DNA from 3 places in the Rhodomicrobium sp. genome. Region 1 is predicted to be linked to each of the others. Evidence: riboswitches for the same ligand, from Rfam matches in the RefSeq annotation. Region 1 holds a riboswitch; each other region holds the start of a gene.

The links. Region 1 has a riboswitch for cobalamin ahead of QM659_RS03490 (cysteine-rich small domain-containing protein). Riboswitches for the same ligand answer to the same signal wherever they lie in the genome.
Region 2: linked by a shared signal. The riboswitch ahead of metE (5-methyltetrahydropteroyltriglutamate--homocysteine S-methyltransferase) and the one ahead of QM659_RS03490 (cysteine-rich small domain-containing protein) in region 1 are both predicted to bind cobalamin.
Region 3: linked by a shared signal. The riboswitch ahead of QM659_RS07285 (TonB-dependent receptor plug domain-containing protein) and the one ahead of QM659_RS03490 (cysteine-rich small domain-containing protein) in region 1 are both predicted to bind cobalamin.

The regions. Positions count from the first base shown of each region.
Region 1 covers NZ_JASGFR010000005.1:72,582-76,707, forward strand. Annotated here, with positions in the region: gene QM659_RS03475 (alpha/beta fold hydrolase) at 1-24, shown strand, start outside; gene def (peptide deformylase) at 80-610, opposite strand; gene QM659_RS03485 (cobyric acid synthase) at 734-2,323, opposite strand; gene QM659_RS03490 (cysteine-rich small domain-containing protein) at 2,320-2,664, opposite strand; cobalamin riboswitch at 2,795-2,992, opposite strand; gene gluQRS (tRNA glutamyl-Q(34) synthetase GluQRS) at 3,086-3,958, shown strand; cobalamin riboswitch at 4,008-4,126, shown strand, end outside.
Region 2 covers NZ_JASGFR010000056.1:220-4,345, reverse strand. Annotated here, with positions in the region: gene QM659_RS15930 (MmgE/PrpD family protein) at 1-32, shown strand, start outside; gene prpC (2-methylcitrate synthase) at 43-1,236, shown strand; gene prpB (methylisocitrate lyase) at 1,246-2,154, shown strand; cobalamin riboswitch at 2,216-2,410, shown strand; partial or broken gene metE (5-methyltetrahydropteroyltriglutamate--homocysteine S-methyltransferase) at 2,509-4,126, shown strand, end outside.
Region 3 covers NZ_JASGFR010000013.1:56,656-60,781, forward strand. Annotated here, with positions in the region: gene QM659_RS07275 (hypothetical protein) at 1-803, opposite strand, end outside; gene QM659_RS07280 (hypothetical protein) at 1,223-1,546, opposite strand; cobalamin riboswitch at 1,823-2,013, shown strand; gene QM659_RS07285 (TonB-dependent receptor plug domain-containing protein) at 2,117-4,126, shown strand, end outside.

The DNA.
Region 1 (4,126 bases):
CTGGCGGCGTGGCACAGCGCGTAAGCTGATCGAAGCATGGCGCTTCGGGCTTGTCAGTATTTGCAAAACCCGGCGGCGCTTACAGAACCTCGGCCTTGGCGCGCTCGCGTTGCATCTTCTGGAACTTGCGGATGATAAGCGTCCGCTTCAGCCGCGACAGGTGATCGATGAACAGCCGTCCTTCCAGGTGGTCGATCTCGTGTTGCACGAGGGTTGCCTCAAGATCGGCGAAATCGCGTTCCTGCTGCTTGCCGTCGGCGTCGATGTAGCTCACGCGCACAAGCGCGGGACGTTCCACCTCCGCGTACATCTGCGGAATGGACAGACAGCCTTCCTCATGAACGCGCGGAGCGTCGCCGTGAGCGAGAATCTCGGGATTGATGAGAATGAGCGGATTCTTGCCCTTCTCGTCGCCCTTCTGCGCGTCCATCACGATAAGGCGGCGCAGCACGCCGACCTGCACCGCTGCCAGCCCGATGCCCGGCGCGGCGTACATGGTTTCAAGCATGTCGTGTGCGAGCGCTCGCAACTCGTCGTCGACCGTTTCGACGGGTTTCGATTTTTCGCGCAGGATCGCGTCCGGGATCGTGACAATGGATCGTATAGCCATGCTCAGCAGATAAGCGAGGCGCGCGGCGCGGTCAACGGCTTCGTTTGCGGCGGAAATCAGGTTTTGTGGGTGCGCTCAAGGCTTCGCGGCTCGCTCGCCGCCTTGTGAAGGCAACGGGCCGCTTCAAACCGCCAGCGCCAGCAGCGCGTCGAGATCGAGGTTCTTTTCGACGTGATCCGCCAGCGCTTCGAGAGCCGCTTCGGTGCGCGCGTCGAAATCCAGGCCGGATGCCGCCGCGCCGATGCTTTGGAGCCAATGCGCGCGAAACTCGTTCGAGCCGAACAGGCCGTGCACGTAGGCGCCCGCGATGAGACCGTTCGCCGATAGCGCGCCCTCGGGCCGGGTGCCTCCGCGCCCGTCGTCGAGCACGAGCCAGGGACGTTCGAGCCCCGCGCCGGTCGTGCGCCCCATATGCATCTCATAGCCGGTCACCCGGCAGCCCGTCGCGCGGTCCGTGGTGTCGATGTCGATCAGCCGCTTGTCGCCGCCGATTTCCGTCTCGATGTCAAGCAGGCCGAGGCCCGGCGTCTCGCCCGCCGGCCCCTCGATGCCTTGCGGATCGCGCACCACGCGGCCTAACATCTGGAAGCCCGCGCAAAGCCCGATCACGCGACCGCCGCGCCGCGCATGCGCGAGAATGTCGATGTCCCAGCCCTCGCGGCGCAGCACGTCGAGATCGGTGCGCGTCGCCTTCGAGCCGGGGAGTATGACAACATCGGTGTCGGCGGGGATCAGGTTGCCCGGCTGAATCCACTTGAGCGAAACGCCGGGTTCCGCCGCCAGCGGATCGAGGTCGTCGAAATTCGCCACGCGAGACAGGCGCGGCACCGCGACCTTGACGCCGCGACCCTCGCCCTCGGCCGGACGCTCCAGAGCGAGCGAGTCTTCTGCGGGAAGCCGCTCCGCACTGTCGAACCAGCGCAGCACGCCGAGGAAGGGCCACCCCGTGGCTTCGGTGATGGTTTTCACGCCCGGCTCGAACAGCGAGAAATCGCCGCGAAACTTGTTGACGATGTAGCCTTTCACCCGCGCGCGGTCGGCCTCGGACAGAAGCAGATGGCTGCCGACGATGGCCGCCATCGTGCCGCCCCGGTCGATGTCCGACAGGATCACCACCGGCAGGCCGCCCGCTTCGGCGAGGTGCATGTTCGTGATGTCTGAATTGCGAAGATAGACTTCCGCGCCGCTGCCCGCGCCCTCCACGATGACGAGATCGGCCTCGGCGCGGAGCCGGTCGAGACTGTCGATCACGGCGGGCATCATCTTCTGGCGCATGTGATGATAGATCCGCGCCGGGCAATTGCCGAGCACGCGCCCGCGCAGCACCACCTGCGAGCCGATATCCGTCTGCGGCTTCAAGAGCACGGGGTTCATGTGGATCGACGGGGCGGCCTTCGCTGCGCGCGCCTGCATCGCCTGCGCACGGCCGATCTCGCCATAGACGATCTCGCCATCCGGGCCGGGCGGCAGGTCGCTGTCAGCCGCCACGGCGGCGTTGTTCGACATGTTCTGCGCCTTGAACGGACGCACCACGAGGCCGCGCCGCGCATACGCCCGGCACAGCCCCGCGACAACCATGCTCTTGCCGACGTCCGACGCCGTGCCCTGGATCATGATCGAGCGGGCGCGGCGCGGCAGCCCCTCGGGCGCGGGCTGATAGGCGATGCGGGCGATGAGTTCGGCGGCCTGTGCGGGGATCGTGTCGGCGGTCATTCGTCTGTTTCGTTTTCTACCGGCGGCGCTTTCAGCCGGAATTCGCGCGTCTGATCGTGCCCGTCCCAGATCTCCGGTTTCTTCAGCCACTTCTGGATGAAGTTCCAGCTTCCGCGATAGCCATTATGCGGCAGGGTGCAATTCGAGCAATCCTTTCGCCGCATTCCGGTCGCGTCGGTATAGACGATGTACGGGCCAGGGCATTCATAGGCGATAAGCGGGCAATAGCAAAACAGGCAATTGAATTTGCCGCGAACGCCTTTGTGACACGGCAGGAACGGGCACGCCTCGTTGGTGAAGCCCTTGAAGCCTTCGTTTGTCGTAGTGTCTTTCGGTTCCATGCCATGGCCTTTCGGGTGTCACAGGAGCGGCTGCGGGCGATGACAGACGAGCCGCCGGCGACGAACCGCGGGCTTGCGCTTGGCATGGCACCGTGCGGCCCTCCGCCGAACGAGAAGCGTATGCGCGCCTTTGACAACGCGCCGCTTCGGCCGGTCTCCTGGCTTGCGGATATCGCCCCGATCGCCTTCCCGAACCGCTACCGGTCCAGTGGCTCCCGATCGGAGCATCCGCCTACAGTTGCGGGGGCAGCCGCGGCATGAGCGAATTCGCCGACCGCGTTCCCGTTTCACCCGATCTTGATCGGGCACCGAAGCTTTCCTTAAAATAGGTCGAAGGCGCGCGCGGGCAAGCCCGACGAACGGCGCGGCTGGGACGCTCCACAGGCTTGCGCAGCGGCGCGGCGTGAAAGAAAAAAACCGCATGACCCATATCGGCCGCTTCGCGCCCTCGCCCACGGGGCCCTTGCATTTCGGCTCGCTCGTCGCCGCCGTCGCAAGCTATTGCGATGCGCGCGCCGTTGGCGGTCGATGGCTCGTGCGCATGGAAGACATCGACCCGCCGCGCGAGATGCCGGGGGCGGCGGCGCGCATCCTTAAGCAGCTTGAGGCCTACGGGTTCGAGTGGGACGGTGACGTGCTGTTTCAGTCGACGCGCCTCGATGCCTACGCGCACGCGCTCGAAGCGCTCAGGCGCGCGGGACACGTCTTCTGGTGCCGCTGCTCGCGGGCCGATCTCGCGCGGATCGGCGGCGCGGTCTATCCCGGCACATGCCACGCCTTCACGGCGCCGCGCGACGATGCCGCCGTGCGCCTCCGCGTTCCCGCTGGCGTCGTGGACTTCGCCGATCGCGTGTTCGGCCCTCAGCGCGAGGATGTCGCTGCGACCGTGGGCGATTTCGTCGTGCAGCGCCGGGACGGGCTGTTCGCCTATCAACTCGCCGTGGTCGTCGACGATGCCTCTCAGGGTGTGACCGATGTCGTGCGCGGCGCCGATCTCCTCGACAACACCGCGCGGCAGATCGTGCTGCAACGGCTGCTTGGCCTGCCAGAGCCGCGATACATTCATCTGCCGCTCGCGCTCAACGCCGATGGCAGCAAGCTCTCGAAGCAGACTTTCGCGAAGGAACTGCCGACTCCCGCCGATAGCCGCTTGCTGTGGCGGGCACTCGCCTTTCTCGGACAGGACGTGCCGCCGGAGATGCCGCCCGTGCCCTGCGCGGAAATCCTCCGCCATGGGGTCCAGCATTGGAGCCCCGCCGCCGTGCCGCGCACAAGCCATATGCGGCTCGCCTGATCGCACGCGACGCGAAGCCCGTCGCATTGCCGCCGCTTTGCCTTTATGATAGGCCGCATCAAGCGCCGGTGCCCGCGCAAGCGGGTGAAACGGGAACGCGGTGAGGGACGCTCGATCCCGATTCCGCGGCTGCCCCCGCAACTGTAAGCGGCGAGCCGTCATCGAAGC
Region 2 (4,126 bases), on a different contig from region 1:
AGACGGGCCGTTCAGCCGTTGTCGGCGCTTAGGGAGGACAGCATGCTACAGGACGCAACGAAGGCCGCCGGGCCGAAGCCGAAGAAGTCGGTCGCGCTTTCCGGCATCATCGCGGGCAACACGGCGCTTTGCACCGTGGGCCGCACCGGTAACGACCTCCATTACCGCGGCTACGACATTCTCGACGTGGCCGAGACCTGCGAATTCGAGGAGATCGCGCATCTCCTCATTCACGGGGCGCTGCCGACGCCGACGGAGCTTCACGCTTACAAGACGAAGCTGAAGGCGCTGCGCGGCCTTCCTTCGGCGGTCCGCGTCGCGCTCGAAGCGCTGCCGGCCGCCTCGCATCCCATGGACGTACTCAGATCGGGCGTGTCCGCGCTCGGCTGCGTGCTGCCGGAGCCGGTCGACCACAACCATCCAGCTGCGCGCGATGTGGCCGACCGGCTCCTGGCTTCGCTGGGTTCCATGCTGCTCTACTGGCATCACTTCGCGCATAATGGCCGCCGCATCGAGGTGCACACCGACGACGATTCCATCGGCGGGCACTTCCTGCACCTGCTGCATGGCGAACGCCCGCGCGAAAGCCACGTCCGCGCGATGCACACCTCGCTGATTCTCTACGCCGAGCATGAGTTCAACGCGTCCACCTTCACCGCACGCTCCATCGCGAGCACGGGATCGGATCTGTATTCCGCGGTGACGGGCGCGATCGGCGCGCTGCGCGGGCCGAAGCATGGCGGGGCGAACGAGGCGGCCTTCGAGATCCAGAAGCGTTACAATTCAGCCGAAGAGGCGGAAGCCGATATCCGCCGCCGCGTCGAGGCTAAAGAGGTCGTGATCGGCTTCGGCCATCCCGTCTATACGGTCGCCGACCCGCGCAACAAGGTCATCAAGGAAGTCGCCCGCCGCCTGTCGCACGAGGTCGGCGCAACGAAAATGTTCGAGATCGCCGCGCGCATCGAAAGCGTGATGGCGGAGACGAAGAAGATGTTCCCGAACCTCGACTGGTTCAGCGCCGTGTCCTATCACCAGATGGGCGTTCCGACCGCGATGTTCACGCCGCTTTTTGTCATCGCACGCACGAGCGGCTGGGCGGCGCATATCATCGAGCAGCGGCAGGATAACAAGATCATTCGTCCATCCGCGAATTATGTCGGCCCGGAAAACGTGGCGTTCGTGCCGCTGGAAGATCGCGGGCGCACGCCTGCACCGTCTTCCGCGCGTGCGGCGTAGGGAGCGGACATGCCTTATCTCAACGGTTTCGACCTGCCCGACCAGACGGCGGGCTTCCGCTTCCGCGAGCTGCTGGAGCGTCGGGGCATCCTGAAACTCCCCGGCGCGCATAACGGCATGGCGGCGCTTCAGGCAAAGGCGGCTGGCTTCGACGCGCTGTATCTCTCAGGCGCGGCGATGACCGCGTCCATGGGGCTGCCCGATCTCGGCATCATCACGGTGGATGAGGTCGCGTTCTTCATCCGCCAGATCGCGCGGGCGAGCGGCCTGCCGCTGCTCGTCGATGGCGACACGGGCTATGGCGAGGCGCTGAACGTCATGCATATGGTTCGCACCTTCGAGGATGCGGGCGCGGGCGCTGTGCATATCGAGGATCAGCTCCTCCCGAAGAAATGCGGGCACCTCAACGACAAGAAGCTGGCGGACGCCCGCGACATGGCCGCGAAGGTGGCCGCCGCAGCAAAGGCGCGCCGCCATCTCGTCATCGTGGCGCGCACCGATGCCGCCGCGAGCGAGGGGATCGACGCGGCGGTGGCGCGTGCCCGGCTTTACGTCGAGGCGGGCGCGGACGCGATCTTCCCCGAGGCGCTGACGAGCGCGGCCATGTTCCAGGAATTCGCGCGGCGTCTGCCCGGCGTGCCGCTGCTCGCGAACATGACCGAGTTCGGCCGCACGCCGCATTTCACGGCAGCACAGTTCGAGGCGTGGGGTTACGCGATGGTCATCTGGCCCGTCTCGTCGCTTCGGGTGGCGAACAAGGCGCAGGCGAAGCTTTACGCCACGCTCGCGCGCGACGGCAGCACGGAGGCGATGCTCCCCGAGATGCAGACTCGCGCCGAGCTTTACGACACCATCGGCCTCGCCCGCTACGAGGCGCTCGACGCCTCCATCGTGCGGACCGTGCTGCCGCAAGCATAGATCGACATCGGCATATAAAGATGTCGTTATATCGATATTGACGACAGTGCCGATCTCGATCACACTCATTTTCCGTCGCGGTCTGCGAGCGCATAGCTCGTGGCCAAGAGGGAAGCCGGTGCAAGTCCGGCGCTGCCCCCGCAACTGTAAGCGGCGAGTTTCGGCCCACCGATGTCACTGAGGCAATCGCTTCGGGAAGACGGGCCGAAGCGACGACCCGCAAGCCAGGAGACCTGCCGCGACGAAATCGAAGTCCTCGGGCGGGGTGTCCCGGTGGAGCGGTTGCGGCCCGCCGACTGGCGGCGTTCGCGCGCGTCCCATCACAGCCTTGCCCCAACGCAATGGGGTTAGAACGTGTCTTCCAGCATAAAAATCGCAACGCTTGGCACGCCGCGCATCGGTCCGCGCCGTGAGCTTAAAACTGCGCTCGAAGCCTACTGGGCGCACAGGATCGGGGAGAAGGAACTTCGCGAGACAGCGGCCCGGCTTCGCGCCGACAATTGGGCGCGACAGAAGGCGGCGGGCGTGACGGTCATTCCGTCGAACGACTTCTCCTTCTACGATCAGGTGCTCGACACGAGCGTGATGGTCGGGGCCATTCCTGAAATCTACGGATGGAAAACCGGCGGCGTCACCCTCGGCACCTATTTCGCCATGGCGCGGGGATCGCAGGGAGCGGACGGCGAAGGCGCCTGCGGTTGCCCGCACACGAACCACGGCGCGCCCGCGCAGGAGATGACGAAGTGGTTCGACACGAATTACCACTACATGGTGCCGGAGTTCACAGCGGGGCAACGCTTCACGCTGGCCTCGCTGAAGGCCGTTGACGAATATCGCGAGGCGCAGCATCTCGGCTATGAAACGCGGCCCGTTCTGCTTGGGCCGGTGACGTTTCTCAAGCTCGGCAAAAGCAAGGATCCCGCGCTCGACCCGCTCACGCTGCTCGACGCCCTGCTCCCCGTCTATCTCGACGTGCTCCGCCGCCTCGCCGCCAACGGCGCGGAATGGGTGCAGATCGATGAGCCGTGCCTCGTGCTCGATCTCGACGCCGCCGAGCGCGACGCGCTGAAGAAGACCTACCGCCGCTTTGCCGATGCGCTGCCGAGCCTCAAGATCATGCTGGCCACCTATTTCGGCGCGCTCGGCGACAATCTCGATACCGCGCTTTCGCTCCCCGTGGCGGGGCTGCATCTCGATCTGTCACGCGCTCCGCGGCAACTCGACGATGTGCTGGCGAAAGCGCCGCCCGGCCTCGTGCTGTCGCTCGGCGTGATCGACGGCCGCAACGTCTGGCGCGCGGACCTGGCCGCGATCCTCGACCGGCTGGAACCCGTGGTTGCAAAGCGCGGCACCGATCACATACAGCTTGCGCCGTCCTGCTCGCTCCTGCATACGCCGGTCGATCTGGAGCTTGAACGCGATCTCGACGCCGACGTGAAAAGCTGGCTTGCCTTCGGCGTGCAGAAGATGGGCGAGCTTTCCGCGCTCGGCCGCGCGCTCTCGGAAGGCCGTGCAACAGTCGCGCCCGCGCTCGAAGCCGCGTCCGCAGCGCTTGCCGCGCGGCGCGCATCGCCCAAGGTGCATGACGCAGCCGTAAGGCAGCGGCTCGCAGCCGTGACGCCGCAGATGGCGCTCCGTCGCGCGCCCTATGCCGAGCGTGCCGCCGTTCAACGCCGCCGCTTCGGCCTGCCTCCGTTCCCGACGACAACCATCGGCTCCTTCCCGCAGACGGCCGAAGTCCGCAAGGCGCGAGCCGCCCACGCCAAGGGCGCTCTGACTGACGCGGAATACGACTCGTTCCTTCGCGAGGAAACCGCGCGCACGATCCGCTGGCAGGAAGTGGCGGGCCTCGACGTGCTCGTGCATGGCGAGTTCGAGCGCAACGACATGGTGCAGTATTTCGGCGAGAAGCTCTCCGGCTTCGCGTTCACGAAGAACGGCTGGGTGCAGTCTTACGGTTCGCGCTGCGTGC
Region 3 (4,126 bases), on a different contig from region 1:
TCGACCGTGCGTGCGACTGCCTCCTGAACGGCGGTCCAATCCTCGAAATGGTCCATGCTGAAGGAGTACTCGATATCGATTGCCCGATGTGTCGGCGAGTTCATGTAAGCTGTGCAGCTTGGGGAGGGGTCATCGGGCCAGCAATGGGCGAAGTGCAGATATGCGCCCTCCGGCGATTTGCGGATGTAATAGAGTTCCCGCTTGCCGTTGGGTAAGCGCTCTTCGTAGACCTCCTCGAAGGGGACGTGCCCTTCGAGCTTGGTGTAGGTGAAGTCGGGGTCCTTCGCGAGGCGCTGCATGTCGCCTTGCAGTCCAAGCCAGCCTACATGGGCTGCGCCCAACAGGTATAAGCCTTCATTTCTGATCAGCAGGAGGATCCCTCCATTGCAGTAGCCGGAGCATTCTCTCCGTTCGCGATTGGCGGGATTGAGCGAGCCTGTCATCTCCGGATACCAGACCGTGAAAAACGTCCCGTATTTGTGCACGGGTCTCGAGGCTTTCCCGACGAACTCATAAGGAATTCGGAGGTATAGAATAGGAGCGTTTGGGTAGGTGCCGTTATAGAGAAGGTAATCCGATTTTCCGCGCTGGGTCTGAAGCGGGAAATTTTTCGCCGGGTTTTGCGGGCCGACGCGATCCGCTTCGATCTCGATCGGAAAGAGCAGCCTGTGGAGCGACGGCGGCAGCGTGTCGGTGTCGACGCGCGACAGCGACCATGCCGCTATGGCCGCCAAAAGGAACAGGGCGAGTTTTTTCATAGGTCCCCACGAATGAAATATAAAATTAACTATTTTTTTAACCATAGTCCCATGCGAAGGTCATCCCCGGCGTTTGCCGGGGATCGTTAATACCTTCCTTTTTGACGCTTACACCGCGTCCCGTGCTTTGGTAAGCGCGGGCCTCAGACCGTTCAAGCTGCCTCTCCGATGGCGGGTGGAAGCGGGCTTCATCAGCCGCAGCATTCACGGATCGGAATTGTTGAGGAAGCGATCCATCCGATGCATGCGCTCGTGCAGAATCTTTACCGTGCCGATGTCGCCATTCGTCGGCCTACTTTCGAACGGTCAAACAATTTCTTTTCTACCCGCTCTTCCGGCGTTCGTTAACAGGCGCGCAATTTGCGCCAGCGCCGTCAATCGTCCTGAGCACTTCCGAAACGCGTCTTTTGCTTCCGAGTTTTCGGCCCACGAGCGAGGCGCAGCGGCGCCGCACAAAGCCGCGTCTAGCCGAACCACCACCACCAGTTCACGACGAGCACGAAGGTGACAAGGATCAGCGCGAGGATGATCAGCGTCTGGATATGAGCGGCGACCCAGTTGCGCCATGTCTCCGGCGCTTCGCCCGCCTCCTGCCCCATCGAGCCGAGGATCAGAAGCCCGAGAACCCCGAGAATGTAAATTCCCGCCGGATATTGTTTGCATTGCCCGCAGGACCAGCTGTCGAGCCACATCAGCCCGATAAGCGTGCCCGCGACCAGAAATGTGATGAAAGCCAGCACGCCGAGGCTGATGATAATTACAAAACGCGTGATATCAGCACACGTCATGCCTCCCACTCCCTTTGACGCAACGGTACTCTCGGTCTCAGCGCCTGCCATGCCCAGCGCCTCCCTCCACGCAACGAGACGATTTTCGTAAAAATAGCAGGGCAGCGTTAATCATGCGTTTCATGCGGATCGCGCAAGCGGCAGCGGGCGCCGCTGGCACTACGGCTAGTCGCCCCAACTGTTGCTGCTTGAAGAGCTTGTGGCCGACGCGCCACAGCTTGCGCGGAACATGCCGAATTGCGGCATTTGCGTGATTGCGGCGCAAGCTTCATGCAAGCTATGCCTTAAGCCGATGGTCCTCCGATGAGGATAATAGGGAACGCGGTGAGGGACGACGTCCGTAATCCGCGGCTGCCCCCGCAACTGTAAGCGGCGAGCGATGCGCCAAAGGCCACTGGGAAACCGGGAAGGCGGCGTGGAGTTTTGACCCGTGAGCCAGGAGACCTGCCATCAGCCGTGGTCACGCGCGAACACGTCGGGCGGGGTGTCCTGATGGGGGCTTGGAATCCGCTCAACGCGGCGTTCCTGACTTTGGTTCGTGGTGACGTGTCACGTTCCACGAGGCCCAATATGCCGGCTCTATACCCGCGCGCCCGCTCCTGTGTCGCTTTCGTCAGCCTTGTCGCATTTGCCGCGAATGCGCAGGCGCAAACCGCCGCCCGTTCCGATACCCTGCCGCCCGTCGTCGTGAAAAAAGACGGGGCCGAAAAGCAGAAGAAGAAAGCCTCCGCTCCGAAGAAAAAGAAGGAGGCGCCGGCCGTTGCGCACGGTGCCGCCGAACCCGCGCCGGATGCCATTCCCGGCGAGCCGTCGAAAGACGTGATCTATTCCGCGAACCGCGTCGCAACCGACATCACCAAGGTCGGCTCCGCGGTGACGGTCATCACGCGCGACGAGATCGAGGCGCAGTCGCGCACCTATGTGCAGGATTACCTCGCGCAGGTGCCGGGCGTTTCCGTGGCGCAGACGGGGCCGGCCAGCACGACGTCATATTTCATTTGGGGCGCGGCTTCCAAATATGTGAAGGTCCAGGTGGATGGATTGGACATCGCCGATCCAACCGGAACGCAGGTCACGACGGCGCTTGAAACTATCCTCGCGACCGATGTCGAGCGCATCGAGGTGCTGAAGGGGTCGCAGAGCTTGCTTTACGGCGGTCAGGCGGTCGGCGGCGTCATAACGATCGACACAGCGCGCCCCGTTCTCGGCGCTTCGATGACGGCTTCCGGCGAAACAGGTTCCTACAACACCCAGCGCGGCACGGCGAGTGCGGCCTACGGTACGGATCGCGGTTATGCGCGTTTCACCGTGCAGAGCGTAAGAAGCGACGGCTATTCCGCTCTGGCGATTGGAAATGAAGACGATGGCTACCGAAACCTGACCTTCAGCGGCACCGGCGAGTACAAGCTTTCCAGCGATGTGAAAGTCTTTTTCGCCGCGCGCGCTCTGGAGGAGAGGCACAGCTACGATAGCACCTACGATAATTGGGATTTGGCGACAGACGGTTGGCCCGGCACGCGGGGTGTAACCAGCCAGCAGGCCGGGCGCGTGGGCACGGAAGTTAAACTTTTCGATGGCGCCTTCGTCAACACGGTTTCGATTCAAGGCATGAAGTTTGATCGCGATCAGTGGGGGTGGTCCGCTGGTTCAGCCGTCAACGACTCCTACACGGGCGATCGCTGGAAGGTCGACTATCTCGGCACGGCGAAAATAACGAAATGGGCGACCGTGACTGCGGGCGCCGACTACATGGAAGAAACCGCTGAGACCGGCGCTTACTCCCAGCACGGAATTGACCTGACGGGTGTATTTGCTCAGCTTTCGGTGGAGCCGCTGAAAGGGCTGACGATTACCGGCGGCGGCCGCAACGATGAACACAGCACCTTCGGTGACTTCCAGACCTACCGATTCACTGCGGCGTACTTCTATGAACCGACTCAGACAAAACTGCGCGCGAGCACCGGCACCGGCTTCCGTGCGCCGAGCCTTTATGAACTCTACGCAAACAACGAGTGGGTTTCCGGGAACACCGAGCTTAAGCCCGAGGAAAGCGAAAGCTGGGACGTAGGTTTCGATCAGTGGTTCGACAACAAGCGCTTTCGTTTAAGCGGTACGTATTTCCAGGTCGACACCACGAACGAAATTGGCGGTGGTTATGACGCCAACTGGAAGTGGGTCTACCAGCAGATCCCCGGCACGACACATCGCGAGGGCGTGGAGTTTTCCGGCGCTGCAGTTGTGAGCCCGTGGCTCACGCTGTCGGCGGGCTACACCTATGTCGATGCAAGGGCGGAGGATGGCTCGCGTCTCGTCCGCATCCCGCGCAGCAGCATCACGCTCGGCGCCGACGCGCTGCTGTTCGACACGGTGAAGGCGAACGTCACCACGCGTTTCGCTCTCGATACGATCGACTCGAGCAATTACCAACTGGAAGACTATGTGCTTTTGAACGCGAAGTTCAGCTACGACATTCGCCCCGGTTTCACCGCTTACGTCCGGGGCGAAAATCTGCTCGACGAGAAGTACGAAACGGTGCGCGGCTACAACACGCCCGGCCTGTCGGTCTATGGCGGCGTCACC